Regions from separate parts of the Paenibacillus sp. SORGH_AS_0306 genome, predicted to be linked through region 2. Evidence: a T-box and tRNA genes for the amino acid it is inferred to sense, from the RefSeq annotation. Region 2 holds a T-box; the other regions hold tRNA genes.
The links. The T-box of region 2 lies ahead of ileS (isoleucine--tRNA ligase). A T-box ahead of a tRNA ligase gene usually reads a tRNA of that ligase, here a tRNA-Ile.
Positions count from the first base shown of each region.

Region 1: it has a tRNA-Ile gene. The T-box ahead of ileS (isoleucine--tRNA ligase) is inferred to sense a tRNA for this amino acid. The anticodon was not compared.
Region 3: it has a tRNA-Ile gene. The T-box ahead of ileS (isoleucine--tRNA ligase) is inferred to sense a tRNA for this amino acid. The anticodon was not compared.

Region 1 covers NZ_JAUTBP010000001.1:3,532,132-3,537,817, reverse strand. Annotated here, with positions in the region: rRNA gene QE450_RS15510 (16S ribosomal RNA) at 1-944, shown strand, start outside; rRNA gene rrf (5S ribosomal RNA) at 1,112-1,228, shown strand; tRNA gene QE450_RS15500 (tRNA-Ile) at 1,264-1,340, shown strand; tRNA gene QE450_RS15495 (tRNA-Ala) at 1,363-1,438, shown strand; rRNA gene QE450_RS15490 (23S ribosomal RNA) at 1,582-4,505, shown strand; rRNA gene rrf (5S ribosomal RNA) at 4,570-4,686, shown strand; tRNA gene QE450_RS15480 (tRNA-Asn) at 4,739-4,814, shown strand; tRNA gene QE450_RS15475 (tRNA-Ser) at 4,818-4,909, shown strand; tRNA gene QE450_RS15470 (tRNA-Glu) at 4,917-4,988, shown strand; tRNA gene QE450_RS15465 (tRNA-Val) at 5,090-5,165, shown strand; tRNA gene QE450_RS15460 (tRNA-Met) at 5,191-5,264, shown strand; tRNA gene QE450_RS15455 (tRNA-Asp) at 5,272-5,347, shown strand; tRNA gene QE450_RS15450 (tRNA-Phe) at 5,444-5,519, shown strand; tRNA gene QE450_RS15445 (tRNA-Thr) at 5,542-5,617, shown strand; tRNA gene QE450_RS15440 (tRNA-Tyr) at 5,637-5,686, shown strand, end outside.
Region 2 covers NZ_JAUTBP010000001.1:2,852,870-2,858,555, forward strand. Annotated here, with positions in the region: gene ileS (isoleucine--tRNA ligase) at 1-1,826, opposite strand, end outside; T-box leader at 1,909-2,209, opposite strand; partial or broken gene QE450_RS12395 (DivIVA domain-containing protein) at 2,411-2,914, opposite strand; gene QE450_RS12400 (YlmH family RNA-binding protein) at 3,073-3,855, opposite strand; gene QE450_RS12405 (YggT family protein) at 3,922-4,194, opposite strand; gene QE450_RS12410 (cell division protein SepF) at 4,199-4,648, opposite strand; gene QE450_RS12415 (YggS family pyridoxal phosphate-dependent enzyme) at 4,651-5,340, opposite strand; gene pgeF (peptidoglycan editing factor PgeF) at 5,348-5,686, opposite strand, start outside.
Region 3 covers NZ_JAUTBP010000001.1:4,700,864-4,706,549, forward strand. Annotated here, with positions in the region: rRNA gene QE450_RS20755 (16S ribosomal RNA) at 288-1,840, shown strand; rRNA gene rrf (5S ribosomal RNA) at 2,008-2,124, shown strand; tRNA gene QE450_RS20765 (tRNA-Ile) at 2,160-2,236, shown strand; tRNA gene QE450_RS20770 (tRNA-Ala) at 2,259-2,334, shown strand; rRNA gene QE450_RS20775 (23S ribosomal RNA) at 2,480-5,403, shown strand; tRNA gene QE450_RS20780 (tRNA-Ser) at 5,482-5,573, shown strand; tRNA gene QE450_RS20785 (tRNA-Met) at 5,634-5,686, shown strand, end outside.

The sequences.
Region 1 (5,686 bases), 680 kb from region 2:
CGGTGTCACAGCCCAAGGCTCAACCTTGGGTCGCACTGGAAACTGGAGAGCTTGAGTACAGAAGAGGAAAGTGGAATTCCACGTGTAGCGGTGAAATGCGTAGAGATGTGGAGGAACACCAGTGGCGAAGGCGACTTTCTGGGCTGTAACTGACGCTGAGGCGCGAAAGCGTGGGGAGCAAACAGGATTAGATACCCTGGTAGTCCACGCCGTAAACGATGAATGCTAGGTGTTAGGGGTTTCGATACCCTTGGTGCCGAAGTTAACACATTAAGCATTCCGCCTGGGGAGTACGGTCGCAAGACTGAAACTCAAAGGAATTGACGGGGACCCGCACAAGCAGTGGAGTATGTGGTTTAATTCGAAGCAACGCGAAGAACCTTACCAAGTCTTGACATCCCTTTGACCGGACTAGAGATAGTCTTTTCCTTCGGGACAAAGGAGACAGGTGGTGCATGGTTGTCGTCAGCTCGTGTCGTGAGATGTTGGGTTAAGTCCCGCAACGAGCGCAACCCTTATGCTTAGTTGCCAGCACATCATGGTGGGCACTCTAAGCAGACTGCCGGTGACAAACCGGAGGAAGGTGGGGATGACGTCAAATCATCATGCCCCTTATGACTTGGGCTACACACGTACTACAATGGCCGGTACAACGGGAAGCAATATCGCAAGATGGAGCCAATCCTTAAAAGCCGGTCTCAGTTCGGATTGCAGGCTGCAACTCGCCTGCATGAAGTCGGAATTGCTAGTAATCGCGGATCAGCATGCCGCGGTGAATACGTTCCCGGGTCTTGTACACACCGCCCGTCACACCACGAGAGTTTGCAACACCCGAAGTCGGTGGGGTAACCGCAAGGAGCCAGCCGCCGAAGGTGGGGTAGATGATTGGGGTGAAGTCGTAACAAGGTAGCCGTATCGGAAGGTGCGGCTGGATCACCTCCTTTCTATGGAGAATCGTTTCCTGCAACGGAAACATTCGAACGTCTTTCTTTCGGGAAAGACAAACGCAGAACACTCCGGTGGATCTGTGGTCACCCAAGTGGTGACACCACTCACTCGTTGTTTAGTTTTGAGAGGTCAATCTTCTCAATATTTACCGTATGTTTCATCGTTTGGTGGCGATGGCGGAGGGGTTCCACACGTACCCATCCCGAACACGACCGTTAAGCCCTCCAGCGCCGATGGTACTTGGACCGCAGGGTCCTGGGAGAGTAGGACGCCGCCAAGCGCATTCTTTTCATGTCGAAAAGAATCTTACAATACGGGCCCTTAGCTCAGCTGGTTAGAGCGCACCCCTGATAAGGGTGAGGTCGGTGGTTCGAGTCCACTAGGGCCCACCATATAGATTTACTTCCCAATTATGGGGCCATAGCTCAGCTGGGAGAGCGCCTGCCTTGCACGCAGGAGGTCAGCGGTTCGATCCCGCTTGGCTCCACCATATTATTTTTACCCAAGTTGATCCTTGAAAACTGGATACCGAAAACGAAACATCGCGTTTTAGAAGGTTTCTTCTCTACAAACTGTGTAAACAGTGGTAGGCGAGAAATTGAAATACACCGTTTCTATTTATAGAAACACTTAGGTTAAGCTACTAAGAGCACACGGTGGATGCCTAGGCGCTAGGAGCCGATGAAGGACGTGGCGAACAACGATAAGGCCTCGGGGAGCTGTAAGCAAGCTGTGATCCGGGGATGTCCGAATGGGGAAACCTAACTGGATTCATCTCCAGTTACTCACACCTGAATACATAGGGTGTGCAGAGGCAGACGAGGGGAACTGAAACATCTAAGTACCCTCAGGAACAGAAAACAAGAGTGATTCCGTCAGTAGCGGCGAGCGAACGCGGAACAGCCCAAACCAATGAGCTTGCTTGTTGGGGTTGTGGGACGTCTCTTTGGAGTTACAAAGGAGTATCGTAATTGAAGAGGTCTGGAAAGGCCCGCTAAAAAAGGTGAAAGCCCTGTAGATGAAATGATGCTCTCTCCGAGACGGATCCCGAGTAGTGCGGGGCACGTGAAACCCCGTATGAATCTGCCAGGACCATCTGGTAAGGCTAAATACTCCCTAGCGACCGATAGTGAAGCAGTACCGTGAGGGAAAGGTGAAAAGGACCCCGGAAGGGGAGTGAAATAGAACCTGAAACCGTGTGCTTACAAAAAGTCAGAGCCCGTTTTATGGGTGATGGCGTGCCTTTTGTAGAATGAACCGGCGAGTTACGTTCCCGTGCAAGGTTAAGGTGAAAAGCCGGAGCCGCAGCGAAAGCGAGTCTGAATAGGGCGACTGAGTACGTGGACGTAGACCCGAAACCAGGTGATCTACCCCTGTCCAGGGTGAAGGTACGGTAACACGTACTGGAGGCCCGAACCCACGCACGTTGAAAAGTGCGGGGATGAGGTGGGGGTAGCGGAGAAATTCCAATCGAACCTGGAGATAGCTGGTTCTCCCCGAAATAGCTTTAGGGCTAGCCTCGGAAGGTGAGTCGTGGAGGTAGAGCACTGATTGGATGCGGGGCCCGCAAGGGTTACCAAGTTCAGTCAAACTCCGAATGCCACAGACTTTATTCCGGGAGTCAGACAGTGAGTGCTAAGATCCATTGTCGAAAGGGAAACAGCCCAGACCATCAGCTAAGGTCCCCAAGTGTGTGTTAAGTGGGAAAGGATGTGAAGTTGCACAGACAACCAGGATGTTGGCTTAGAAGCAGCCACCATTGAAAGAGTGCGTAATAGCTCACTGGTCGAGTGACTTTGCGCCGAAAATGTAACGGGGCTAAACACACCACCGAAGCTATGGCTTGATACGTTAGTATCAGGGGTAGGGGAGCGTTGAATGAAGATTGAAGGTGTACCGCAAGGAGCGCTGGACCTCATTCAAGTGAGAATGCCGGTATGAGTAACGAAAAGATCAGTGAGAATCTGATCCGCCGAAAACCCAAGGATTCCTGAGGAAGGCTCGTCCTCTCAGGGTAAGTCGGGACCTAAGGCGAGGCCGAAAGGCGTAGTCGACGGACAACAGGTTGAAATTCCTGTACCACCGAAAGCCGTTATGAGCAATGGGATGACGCAGGAGGATAGTGACGCGGACTGATGGATGTCCGTTCAAGCAGTGAGGCTGGTATGTAGGCAAATCCGCATACCGCAAGGCCAGGCTGTGATGAGGAGCGAAAATTGTAGTAGCGAAGGTCATGATTTCACACTGCCAAGAAAAGTCTCTAGCCAGGAAGCAGGTGCCCGTACCGTAAACCGACACAGGTGGGTGAGAAGAGAATTCTAAGGCGCGCGGAAGAACTCTCGTTAAGGAACTCGGCAAAATGACCCCGTAACTTCGGGAGAAGGGGTGCCCCGGTAGTGTGAATAGCACGAGGGGGCCGCAGTGAAAAGGCCCAAGCGACTGTTTAGCAAAAACACAGGTCTGTGCGAAGCCGCAAGGCGAAGTATACGGGCTGACGCCTGCCCGGTGCTGGAAGGTTAAGGGGAGTGGTTAGCGCAAGCGAAGCTATGAACCGAAGCCCCAGTAAACGGCGGCCGTAACTATAACGGTCCTAAGGTAGCGAAATTCCTTGTCAGGTAAATTCTGACCCGCACGAATGGCGTAACGATTTGGGCGCTGTCTCAACGAGAGATCCGGTGAAATTTTAATACCTGTGAAGATGCAGGTTACCCGCGACAAGACGGAAAGACCCCATGGAGCTTTACTGCAACTTGATATTGAACTGGGGTGCGATTTGTACAGGATAGGTGGGAGCCGTAGACATCGGAGCGCAAGCTTCGGTTGAGGCGCCGTTGGGATACCACCCTGATCGCATTTGAGTTCTAACCTCGTACCGTGATCCGGTACAGGGACCGTGTCAGGTGGGCAGTTTGACTGGGGCGGTCGCCTCCTAAAGTGTAACGGAGGCGCCCTAAGGTTCCCTCAGAATGGTTGGAAATCATTCGAAGAGTGTAAAGGCATAAGGGAGCTTGACTGCGAGACAGACACGTCGAGCAGGGACGAAAGTCGGGCTTAGTGATCCGGTGGTACCGCATGGAAGGGCCATCGCTCAACGGATAAAAGCTACCCTGGGGATAACAGGCTTATCTCCCCCAAGAGTCCACATCGACGGGGAGGTTTGGCACCTCGATGTCGGCTCATCGCATCCTGGGGCTGAAGTAGGTCCCAAGGGTTGGGCTGTTCGCCCATTAAAGCGGTACGCGAGCTGGGTTCAGAACGTCGTGAGACAGTTCGGTCCCTATCTGTCGTGGGCGTAGGAAATTTGAGAGGAGCTGTCCTTAGTACGAGAGGACCGGGATGGACGCACCGCTGGTGTACCAGTTGTTCCGCCAGGAGCATCGCTGGGTAGCTACGTGCGGAAGGGATAAGCGCTGAAAGCATCTAAGCGTGAAGCCCCCCTCAAGATGAGATTTCCCAGTATGTAAGACCCCTTGTAGACGACGAGGTCAATAGGTTGGGGGTGGAAGTGCCGCAAGGCATGGAGCTGACCAATACTAATCGGTCGAGGGCTTATCCAAATAAAGCTAACACGCGATGTTTTCGTTTTCGGATTCAGTTTTCAGGGAGCAACACACCTGCACGTTTGGTAATGATGGCGGAGGGGTTCCACACGTACCCATCCCGAACACGACCGTTAAGCCCTCCAGCGCCGATGGTACTTGGACCGCAGGGTCCTGGGAGAGTAGGACGTTGCCAAGCGAAGCAAGACGATTGACCGTTTCGAGGAGAGATCCGGCGAAACGGTGACTATTCCCTGATAGCTCAGTTGGTAGAGCACTCGACTGTTAATCGAGTTGTCACAGGTTCGAGTCCTGTTCGGGGAGCCATATGGAGAGGTGTCCGAGTTGGCCGAAGGAGCACGATTGGAAATCGTGTAGGCGTCACAAGCGTCTCGAGGGTTCGAATCCCTCTCTCTCCGCCACAAGTAAGGCCCGTTGGTCAAGTGGTTAAGACACCTCCCTTTCACGGAGGTAACAGGGGTTCGAGTCCCCTACGGGTCATATCTTTTCTTTCATTACATTGTTAAGTTTAGTAACATTGCTTATAAAAATAACTTGACAATGCTAATCAAAAAATGATATAATATGTTTTGTGTCACAATGGAGGTTTAGCTCAGCTGGGAGAGCATCTGCCTTACAAGCAGAGGGTCGGCGGTTCGATCCCGTCAACCTCCACCATAGAATACTATAGTAAGAAAAATGACGCGGGGTGGAGCAGTCCGGTAGCTCGTCGGGCTCATAACCCGAAGGTCACAGGTTCAAATCCTGTCCCCGCAATTAATCTGGAACCGTGGTGTAGGGGTTAACATGCCTGCCTGTCACGCAGGAGATCGCGGGTTCAAATCCCGTCGGTTCCGCCATTAATTGCTTTATAAAAGTATCAACTCACTACATTAATAGATGGTTATCATCGTGATTGAGTAGAAGAGTCGACACACAGCAATACATTAGACTACGGCTCGGTAGCTCAGTCGGTAGAGCAGAGGACTGAAAATCCTCGTGTCGGCGGTTCGATTCCGTCCCGAGCCACCATTTAGCTTAATGTATAACACTTGCCGGTGTAGCTCAGTTGGTAGAGCAACTGACTTGTAATCAGTAGGTCGGGGGTTCAAATCCTCTCGCCGGCACCATCTTTTTTTTATTTATTGTGGAGGCTTAGCGAAGTGGCCAAACGCAGCAGACTGTAAATCTGTTCTCTC
Region 2 (5,686 bases):
TCATCAATGACTTCCCACGGATCGATTACATTTCCTTTAGACTTGGACATTTTCTGTCCTTGTTCATCCAATACATGACCTGTCGCCATAACTGCTTTGTAAGGAGCTTTGCCTGTGATTAATGTAGATACCGCAAGTAGACTGTAGAACCAACCACGCGTCTGATCGATACCTTCACAGATCATATCTGCCGGGAACTGCTCCTGGAATGTATCTTGATTTTCAAAAGGATAATGCTGTTGCGCAAATGGCATTGATCCACTATCAAACCATACATCGATCACTTCCGGTGTACGGAACATCTCATATTGACCACATGAACTACGTACTTTGATATCATCTACATACGGTTTGTGTAGTTCGATATTTTCAGGCACATCACCAATCGCGCGCGCGCGAAGTTCTGCAATACTGTGCGGTGCAAACTGCTCACCTGTTTCTGCGCATACCCATACGTTAAGCGGTGTACCCCAATAACGATCACGACTAATATTCCAGTCCACCAAGTCTTCCAAAAATTTACCAAAACGTCCATCACGGATATGACCTGGATACCATTCTACTTCTTTATTGTTAGCGATCAATTGTTCTTTAACGGCTGTCGTTTGGATAAACCAACTATCCATTGCATAGTATAATAGTGGTGTATCACAACGCCAGCAGAATGGATACGTATGCTCATATCTTTCTTTGCTGAACAAACGATCTTTTTCAGACAACAAACGCACGATATCGATATCGCAATCTTTTACAAAACGACCTGCAAAATCAGTCACTTCAGCTACAAATTTACCTTCTAGATCTACCATATTCACAAAGCTAATACCATTTTCACGACATACACGGTAATCATCTTCACCATGTGCTGGCGCCATATGAACAATACCTGTACCACTTGCATCGGTAACAAAGTCTGCTCCTAGAATGATGTTCGCTTTTTCTGCTGTAAAATAGTTAAATGGCGGAGCATACGTTTTGCCTACTAATTCTGCACCTTTTAATGTGCTCAGTACTTCGTATTCGCCTTTACCATCTTTCATCACATCGTCTACCAAATTTTTAGCAACGATATACACACTTCCATCTTGACTTACACGTACATAATCCATATCTGGATTAACTGCTAAAGCTACGTGAGAAGGCAATGTCCAAGGTGTTGTTGTCCAAGCAAGAACATACTCGCCGCTATCATCAAGCTTGAATTTCGCTGTTGCGCTCAAATCTTTGACATCTTTGTATCCTTGAGCAACTTCATGAGAACTCAGTGTTGTCTGACAATCAGGGCAATATGGACTTACACGGTGTCCACGATACAATAGACCTTTATCATGAATCGTCGCAAGATTGTTCCACACACTTTCGATATAGTTATTTTCAAGCGTTACATATGGATGATCTAGATCAGTCCAATATCCAATCCCAGATGTAAGATCACGCCATTGTTGCTCATATTCGAATACACTTGCTTTACATTCTTGAATAAATTTCTCTACACCATACTCTTCGATTTCATGTTTGTGAGAGATTCCTAATTTTTTCTGAACACCTAGTTCAACAGGAAGACCATGTGTATCCCATCCTGCTTTACGAACAACACGGTATCCTTTCATCGTCTGATAACGACCGACAAAATCTTTGATGACACGTCCCAAAACGTGACCGATATGTGGCTTACCATTCGCTGTTGGTGGACCTTCATAAAAAACGAAGTTAGGCTTACCTTCCCGATTCTGAATCGAACGTTGGAATGTATTTTCCTCATTCCATTTATTTAAAATCCGTAAATCCCGTGTGCGTGCTTTTTCTTTGACATCGACTCTTTGCATGATTTTGTCATCCTTCCCCATCTATTAATATCGAATGCACTCTAACTATCCCGTATGAAAACATCAAAAAACCCCATCCCATAAAAGGGACGAGGTTGCTCGCGTTACCACCCTTGTTTCACTTCGACCTTTATACCTCTATACAAACTAAAATCCAGTATTTCTACTGTTTTTGTCTGTATTCAGGTGAAGTGACACCTTAGATCCGCACAAATGATGCGGTGCCTCTGTAACGGTTGGCACTCCGGCTTAGCTTACTTGATGCTCGTTCAGCCTCGCTTCTCCAGGGGGATATTCAATTATACGATGTTCATTGGCTTGCACCAACCGCCAACTCTCTGTGAACACGATGTATAATTTACTGACCCTATCAATGAATGTTGATGTTCATATTTATATTCGTCTACACGAATCAATTGAAATAAAGTTATAGAATATTTATAGCGCTTTAGACTATAAATGTCAACTTAGAACCCGTAATCTTAGTACAAATCACCTGAACTATGTTGTTCTTCGTTATCGCGGTCTCTATCACGATCTCTGTCTCTATCGCGGTCACGGTCGCGATCTTCTAGACGATCTCTTTCACGATCACGTTCATTGCTTGTGCGTTGAAGTTCACGCGTTTGATTTTCCAAAGCATCCCATCCATCTTGGCTAAGTAGCTCTAATTGAGCTTCTACCAATGTACGGAAACGTGTGCGGTAAATAGAAGCTTGTTTTTTGAGCTCTTCTACTTCCATCGACACTTTGCGAGATTTGGATAAAGACTCATTGATAATACGATCCGCATTTTTCTCGGATTCTTTAATAATCAATTGAGCTTCTTTTTTCGCATTGTTACGAACTTCATCTGCCGCTTCTTGAGCAACAATGATCGTTTTGCTCAACGTATCTTCCAGATTTGCAAAATGATCCAGACGTTCTTGAATAGACATTAACTGACTTTGCAGTTCTTTGTTTTCACGAATCGCCCCTTCATAATCTTTGATCACTTGATCTAGAAATTCATTCACTTCGTCTTCGTCATAACCACGCAAACGACGCGAGAATTCCTTATTATGTATATCCAGCGGGGTTAATGGCATGTTGGACACCTCCTGTAATGTTTAGGCCGTTGAATTGCCTCGTTATTGCTATGATACTTCATTTCGACGCATAAGGATATATCCCTGCCAAAGACGTTAAAAAATAAATAAATTTGCTGTATATTCACGATTTAAATAGAAGCCTATTCTATTCTTTATCAAACAAATTTACCTACTTCGACTCGATATCTTCCTTTTTTTGTAATTCCATCCATTTCTAATACTTTAAAGCGACCAAGCCCTTGAATAGAAATCATATCGCCTTGTTGCAAAGCATGAGAAGGATTTTCTTCTACTTTCCAATTCACCCGGCAACGTCCTGCTTTGATTGGCACCAGGATTTTACTACGGCTTAGTCGGTATACATCACTTGCTATCCCATCTAAGCGTAAAGAAGCTACAGTTAGCTCCATCGATTGCAATTCTGGAGTAGCGACCTGTAATTCAGTAATCGGTAAAATCTCTGTCATTACATGCAAGCGATGAACTTGTGTTAAATTTAGATGCAAATAAGAAGCAATCTCAGACGATACCACCGTATGACAACCATCCGCCAACGCGTGGATATCTCCAATTTTACCTCGCTTGATCCCCAGTCCCAAAATAGAACCCATATAATCGCCATGTTCCAAATCAGCGAATTTACGCCCTTCTGGCGTGATCGATAATACTGATAACTGCATATCTTCGTTATCCAAATCCATATAATCCGGTCCGATGATGGCACGTTTACGTTCTGAATGTTCTGATCCTCCATCCAAACGAATATGCACATCTAGATTACGAGCAGCAAGAATATTCAGAATATAAGCTTGACGTGGATCTAAAAAATCGGTCAGCTTTAGCTCATGATAACGGGCTGCGTTATCGATCCACTCCGCAGCCCGTTCCACAAACTCTCGCTCATCTGGATGAAAATGATGATAAATATTGCTTTGCATGATGTTGTTCATACCTTTCATATTTAGAGCAAGTGTAATAGATTGTTTGTTACAAAATGATCAAGATTAGTAAATAAGACTTCTTAATAAAAATACTAATCCACTAAATGCCAATTGTAATACGAATAAAGCTACAATCGGAGATATATCAATTGCTCCCATAATCGGTGGTATAAAGCGACGGAAAGGAGCAAGATAAGGTTCTACTAATCGTGCCAAAATTTGCCCAAAAGAACTTTCACGCGCGCTAGGCAACCAGGACAGCAAAATATAAATAATAATCATATACGTGTAGATTCGATATAAAGCATTTAAAACTGCAAAAGCCGTTTCCAAAATTGCGTCACCTCATCTTGTTATATTCGTAATCTTCGCCTAAAATTTCAGCGATCGTGCCCTCAATTTCGACGGTATCCGGTGTACACAGAAAAATGTTGCCCCCGATTTTTGAAATACTGCCTCCAAGTGCATAGACGGTACCGCTCATAAAATCAATAATACGTGTCGCTTGATCGATACGAACACGCTGTAAATTGACGATAACCGATCGGTGAGATCGCAAATGGTCTGCAATATCTTGAGCCTCATCATAACTACGCGGCTCATTCAAAATCACTTTTACATTTTTCTGAGAATGAATACTAACTACATTGCTGGCTCTATTGTTCTTACGTAATTCTGTGCCAGAGGTTTCACGAGGTTCTTCATCATCATCCATAATCTGTTCGCGCTCAACAATTTCCTCTTCTTCTTGAAGCCCTAAGAAGTTCATAAAGCGATTCATTACTCCCATCGTTAATCCTCCTCTTTCCCTACTAATATGGAACCCAGTCGCACCAGTGTAGCGCCTTCTTCTATAGCAATCTCAAAATCACCCGACATGCCCATAGATAAATGTGTTAATGGATTTTTAGTTAATCCACGCTTATTGATATCATCTTTTAATTCACGAAGTCCTCGAAAAACAGGACGTGTCATTTCTGCATCATCAACTTCTGGAGCCATCGTCATCAAACCTACTACTTCTAGATTTGAGAACGAAGCAATACTTTCAAAAAACGAATTCACTTGCTCAGGTGGCAATCCATATTTTGATTCTTCACCAGAGATATTAACTTGTACTAATACTTTAACACGAATATCCATAGAACTTGCTTTTTTTTGTATTTCTTTTGCTAGTGATAAGCGATCTAAGGAATGAATATATTCAAATTTGCCAATTACATCTTTTACTTTATTGGTTTGTAAGTGACCGATAAAATGCCACACTCCACGTTCGTGTAATTGATTCCATTTATCTTCAGCATTTTGCCAGCGATTTTCTCCTAGATGTAATAGCCCTGCATCTAGTACCTCCGCCGTTTTGGCAACAGAAACATATTTGGTTACAGCCACAAGCTGAATGTCTTCACGCTTGCGTCCGCTTCGTTCACAGACTTGATGAATTCGTTGTTCGACTTGCTCTATTCGTTCTTGTAATCCCAACTGTATTTCACTCCGTTTCTATACCTATCCAACTCGCCATTCTGCCGGTTGTTCCTCCGTCAGCTCGATACGAGAAAAAAAGATCGTGGTTACGGTAAGTACACCAATTACTCATTTCGATATGGTCAGCAGGTATTCCTGCAAAAATCATGAATTGTCGATTTAATTGTTTGAGGTCTAGCCAAGTTTTACCATTATCACCCGGACGGGCATAAAGAGGTTGTTCACCATTACCCATTAACTTGCTTTTCCAAACGTTTACGGCATCCATCACTTTATCATCGACTTCATAGCTTTCGCCACCGATAGAAGGACCTATCGCAGTATGGATATCAGATATAACACT
Region 3 (5,686 bases), 1.8 Mb from region 2:
TCATTTTATTTCTGACACCAATGCTTAACAAAGCGTTTTAATCTAAATATAAAGCTTCATCTTATAGAGCTAAAAAAAAGATTGAAAAAAAGTGTTGACGAAATGAAATGAGCATGATATATTATAAGAGTTGCTGATGCGATAACGCGTCGGTGCACAAAAGCAAAACAAACGAAATGTTTGATCTTTGAAAACTGAACAACGAGTGAGTAATGAAGGTCTTAGCCGACCTTTACAAAATAGAGAACTTCGGTTCTCGCCAGTTTCAAATTGAGCAAGTCAAACACTTTATGGAGAGTTTGATCCTGGCTCAGGACGAACGCTGGCGGCGTGCCTAATACATGCAAGTCGAGCGGAGAATGAAGGAAGCTTGCTTCTTTCATTCTTAGCGGCGGACGGGTGAGTAACACGTAGGCAACCTGCCCTCAAGCTTGGGACAACTACCGGAAACGGTAGCTAATACCGAATACATGATTTGTTCGCCTGAACGAATTTGGAAAGACGGAGCAATCTGTCACTTGAGGATGGGCCTGCGGCGCATTAGCTAGTTGGTGAGGTAACGGCTCACCAAGGCGACGATGCGTAGCCGACCTGAGAGGGTGATCGGCCACACTGGGACTGAGACACGGCCCAGACTCCTACGGGAGGCAGCAGTAGGGAATCTTCCGCAATGGACGCAAGTCTGACGGAGCAACGCCGCGTGAGTGATGAAGGTTTTCGGATCGTAAAGCTCTGTTGCCAGGGAAGAACGTCTGAGTGAGTAACTGAACTCGGAGTGACGGTACCTGAGAAGAAAGCCCCGGCTAACTACGTGCCAGCAGCCGCGGTAATACGTAGGGGGCAAGCGTTGTCCGGAATTATTGGGCGTAAAGCGCGCGCAGGCGGCTTTTTAAGTCCGGTGTCACAGCCCAAGGCTCAACCTTGGGTCGCACTGGAAACTGGAGAGCTTGAGTACAGAAGAGGAAAGTGGAATTCCACGTGTAGCGGTGAAATGCGTAGAGATGTGGAGGAACACCAGTGGCGAAGGCGACTTTCTGGGCTGTAACTGACGCTGAGGCGCGAAAGCGTGGGGAGCAAACAGGATTAGATACCCTGGTAGTCCACGCCGTAAACGATGAATGCTAGGTGTTAGGGGTTTCGATACCCTTGGTGCCGAAGTTAACACATTAAGCATTCCGCCTGGGGAGTACGGTCGCAAGACTGAAACTCAAAGGAATTGACGGGGACCCGCACAAGCAGTGGAGTATGTGGTTTAATTCGAAGCAACGCGAAGAACCTTACCAAGTCTTGACATCCCTTTGACCGGACTAGAGATAGTCTTTTCCTTCGGGACAAAGGAGACAGGTGGTGCATGGTTGTCGTCAGCTCGTGTCGTGAGATGTTGGGTTAAGTCCCGCAACGAGCGCAACCCTTATGCTTAGTTGCCAGCACATTATGGTGGGCACTCTAAGCAGACTGCCGGTGACAAACCGGAGGAAGGTGGGGATGACGTCAAATCATCATGCCCCTTATGACTTGGGCTACACACGTACTACAATGGCCGGTACAACGGGAAGCAATATCGCAAGATGGAGCCAATCCTTAAAAGCCGGTCTCAGTTCGGATTGCAGGCTGCAACTCGCCTGCATGAAGTCGGAATTGCTAGTAATCGCGGATCAGCATGCCGCGGTGAATACGTTCCCGGGTCTTGTACACACCGCCCGTCACACCACGAGAGTTTGCAACACCCGAAGTCGGTGGGGTAACCGCAAGGAGCCAGCCGCCGAAGGTGGGGTAGATGATTGGGGTGAAGTCGTAACAAGGTAGCCGTATCGGAAGGTGCGGCTGGATCACCTCCTTTCTATGGAGAATCGTTTCCTGCAACGGAAACATTCGAACGTCTTTCTTTCGGGAAAGACAAACGCAGAACACTCCGGTGGATCTGTGGTCACCCAAGTGGTGACACCACTCACTCGTTGTTTAGTTTTGAGAGGTCAATCTTCTCAATATTTACCGTATGTTTCATCGTTTGGTGGCGATGGCGGAGGGGTTCCACACGTACCCATCCCGAACACGACCGTTAAGCCCTCCAGCGCCGATGGTACTTGGACCGCAGGGTCCTGGGAGAGTAGGACGCCGCCAAGCGCATTCTTTTCATGTCGAAAAGAATCTTACAATACGGGCCCTTAGCTCAGCTGGTTAGAGCGCACCCCTGATAAGGGTGAGGTCGGTGGTTCGAGTCCACTAGGGCCCACCATATAGATTTACTTCCCAATTATGGGGCCATAGCTCAGCTGGGAGAGCGCCTGCCTTGCACGCAGGAGGTCAGCGGTTCGATCCCGCTTGGCTCCACCATATTATTTTTACCCAAGTTGATCCTTGAAAACTGGATACCGAAAACGAAACATCGCGTTTTAGAAGGTTTCTTCTCTACAAACTGTGTAAACAGTGGTAGGCGAGAAATTGAAATACACCGTTTCTATTGATTTAGAAACACTTAGGTTAAGCTACTAAGAGCACACGGTGGATGCCTAGGCGCTAGGAGCCGATGAAGGACGTGGCGAACAACGATAAGGCCTCGGGGAGCTGTAAGCAAGCTGTGATCCGGGGATGTCCGAATGGGGAAACCTAACTGGATTCATCTCCAGTTACTCACACCTGAATACATAGGGTGTGCAGAGGCAGACGAGGGGAACTGAAACATCTAAGTACCCTCAGGAACAGAAAACAAGAGTGATTCCGTCAGTAGCGGCGAGCGAACGCGGAACAGCCCAAACCAATGAGCTTGCTTGTTGGGGTTGTGGGACGTCTCTTTGGAGTTACAAAGGAGTATCGTAGTTGAAGAGGTCTGGAAAGGCCCGCTAAAAAAGGTGAAAGCCCTGTAGATGAAATGATGCTCTCTCCGAGACGGATCCCGAGTAGTGCGGGGCACGTGAAACCCCGTATGAATCTGCCAGGACCATCTGGTAAGGCTAAATACTCCCTAGCGACCGATAGTGAAGCAGTACCGTGAGGGAAAGGTGAAAAGGACCCCGGAAGGGGAGTGAAATAGAACCTGAAACCGTGTGCTTACAAAAAGTCAGAGCCCTATTACTGGGTGATGGCGTGCCTTTTGTAGAATGAACCGGCGAGTTACGTTCCCGTGCAAGGTTAAGGTGAAAAGCCGGAGCCGCAGCGAAAGCGAGTCTGAATAGGGCGACTAAGTACGTGGACGTAGACCCGAAACCAGGTGATCTACCCCTGTCCAGGGTGAAGGTACGGTAACACGTACTGGAGGCCCGAACCCACGCACGTTGAAAAGTGCGGGGATGAGGTGGGGGTAGCGGAGAAATTCCAATCGAACCTGGAGATAGCTGGTTCTCCCCGAAATAGCTTTAGGGCTAGCCTCGGAAGGTGAGTCGTGGAGGTAGAGCACTGATTGGATGCGGGGCCCGCAAGGGTTACCAAGTTCAGTCAAACTCCGAATGCCACAGACTTTATTCCGGGAGTCAGACAGTGAGTGCTAAGATCCATTGTCGAAAGGGAAACAGCCCAGACCATCAGCTAAGGTCCCCAAGTGTGTGTTAAGTGGGAAAGGATGTGAAGTTGCACAGACAACCAGGATGTTGGCTTAGAAGCAGCCACCATTGAAAGAGTGCGTAATAGCTCACTGGTCGAGTGACTTTGCGCCGAAAATGTAACGGGGCTAAACACACCACCGAAGCTATGGCTTGATACGTTAGTATCAGGGGTAGGGGAGCGTTGAATGAAGATTGAAGGTGTACCGCAAGGAGCGCTGGACCTCATTCAAGTGAGAATGCCGGTATGAGTAACGAAAAGATCAGTGAGAATCTGATCCGCCGAAAACCCAAGGATTCCTGAGGAAGGCTCGTCCTCTCAGGGTAAGTCGGGACCTAAGGCGAGGCCGAAAGGCGTAGTCGACGGACAACAGGTTGAAATTCCTGTACCACCGAAAGCCGTTATGAGCAATGGGATGACGCAGGAGGATAGTGACGCGGACTGATGGATGTCCGTTCAAGCAGTGAGGCTGGTATGTAGGCAAATCCGCATACCACAAGGCCAGGCTGTGATGAGGAGCGAAAATTAGAGTAGCGAAGGTCATGATTTCACACTGCCAAGAAAAGTCTCTAGCCAGGAAGCAGGTGCCCGTACCGTAAACCGACACAGGTGGGTGAGAAGAGAATTCTAAGGCGCGCGGAAGAACTCTCGTTAAGGAACTCGGCAAAATGACCCCGTAACTTCGGGAGAAGGGGTGCCCCGGTAGTGTGAATAGCACGAGGGGGCCGCAGTGAAAAGGCCCAAGCGACTGTTTAGCAAAAACACAGGTCTGTGCGAAGCCGCAAGGCGAAGTATACGGGCTGACGCCTGCCCGGTGCTGGAAGGTTAAGGGGAGTGGTTAGCGCAAGCGAAGCTATGAACCGAAGCCCCAGTAAACGGCGGCCGTAACTATAACGGTCCTAAGGTAGCGAAATTCCTTGTCAGGTAAATTCTGACCCGCACGAATGGCGTAACGATTTGGGCGCTGTCTCAACGAGAGATCCGGTGAAATTTTAATACCTGTGAAGATGCAGGTTACCCGCGACAAGACGGAAAGACCCCATGGAGCTTTACTGCAACTTGATATTGAACTGGGGTGCGATTTGTACAGGATAGGTGGGAGCCGTAGACATCGGAGCGCAAGCTTCGGTTGAGGCGCCGTTGGGATACCACCCTGATCGCATTTGAGTTCTAACCTCGTACCGTGATCCGGTACAGGGACCGTGTCAGGTGGGCAGTTTGACTGGGGCGGTCGCCTCCTAAAGTGTAACGGAGGCGCCCTAAGGTTCCCTCAGAATGGTTGGAAATCATTCGAAGAGTGTAAAGGCATAAGGGAGCTTGACTGCGAGACAGACACGTCGAGCAGGGACGAAAGTCGGGCTTAGTGATCCGGTGGTACCGCATGGAAGGGCCATCGCTCAACGGATAAAAGCTACCCTGGGGATAACAGGCTTATCTCCCCCAAGAGTCCACATCGACGGGGAGGTTTGGCACCTCGATGTCGGCTCATCGCATCCTGGGGCTGAAGTAGGTCCCAAGGGTTGGGCTGTTCGCCCATTAAAGCGGTACGCGAGCTGGGTTCAGAACGTCGTGAGACAGTTCGGTCCCTATCTGTCGTGGGCGTAGGAAATTTGAGAGGAGCTGTCCTTAGTACGAGAGGACCGGGATGGACGCACCGCTGGTGTACCAGTTGTTCCGCCAGGAGCATCGCTGGGTAGCTACGTGCGGAAGGGATAAGCGCTGAAAGCATCTAAGCGTGAAGCCCCCCTCAAGATGAGATTTCCCAGTATGTAAGACCCCTTGTAGACGACGAGGTTGATAGGTTGGGGGTGGAAGTGCCGTAAGGCATGGAGCTGACCAATACTAATCGGTCGAGGGCTTATCCAATAAGCTAACACGCGATGTTTTTGTTTTCGGATTCAGTTTTCAGGGAGCAACTAACCTGTCTGTATATGATTTAATATTGGAGAGATACCCAAGTGGCTATAAGGGGACCCTCTGCTAAGGGGTTAGACTGCGTTAGCGGTGCGAGGGTTCGAATCCCTCTCTCTCCGCCACTAGAACTTATTTATAAATTCTTAGTGGATAGCAATTCATAACGATTGGTTTTTAAATGTGGCGGTGTAGCTCAGCTGGCTAGAGCGTACGGTTCATACCCGTGAGGTCGGGG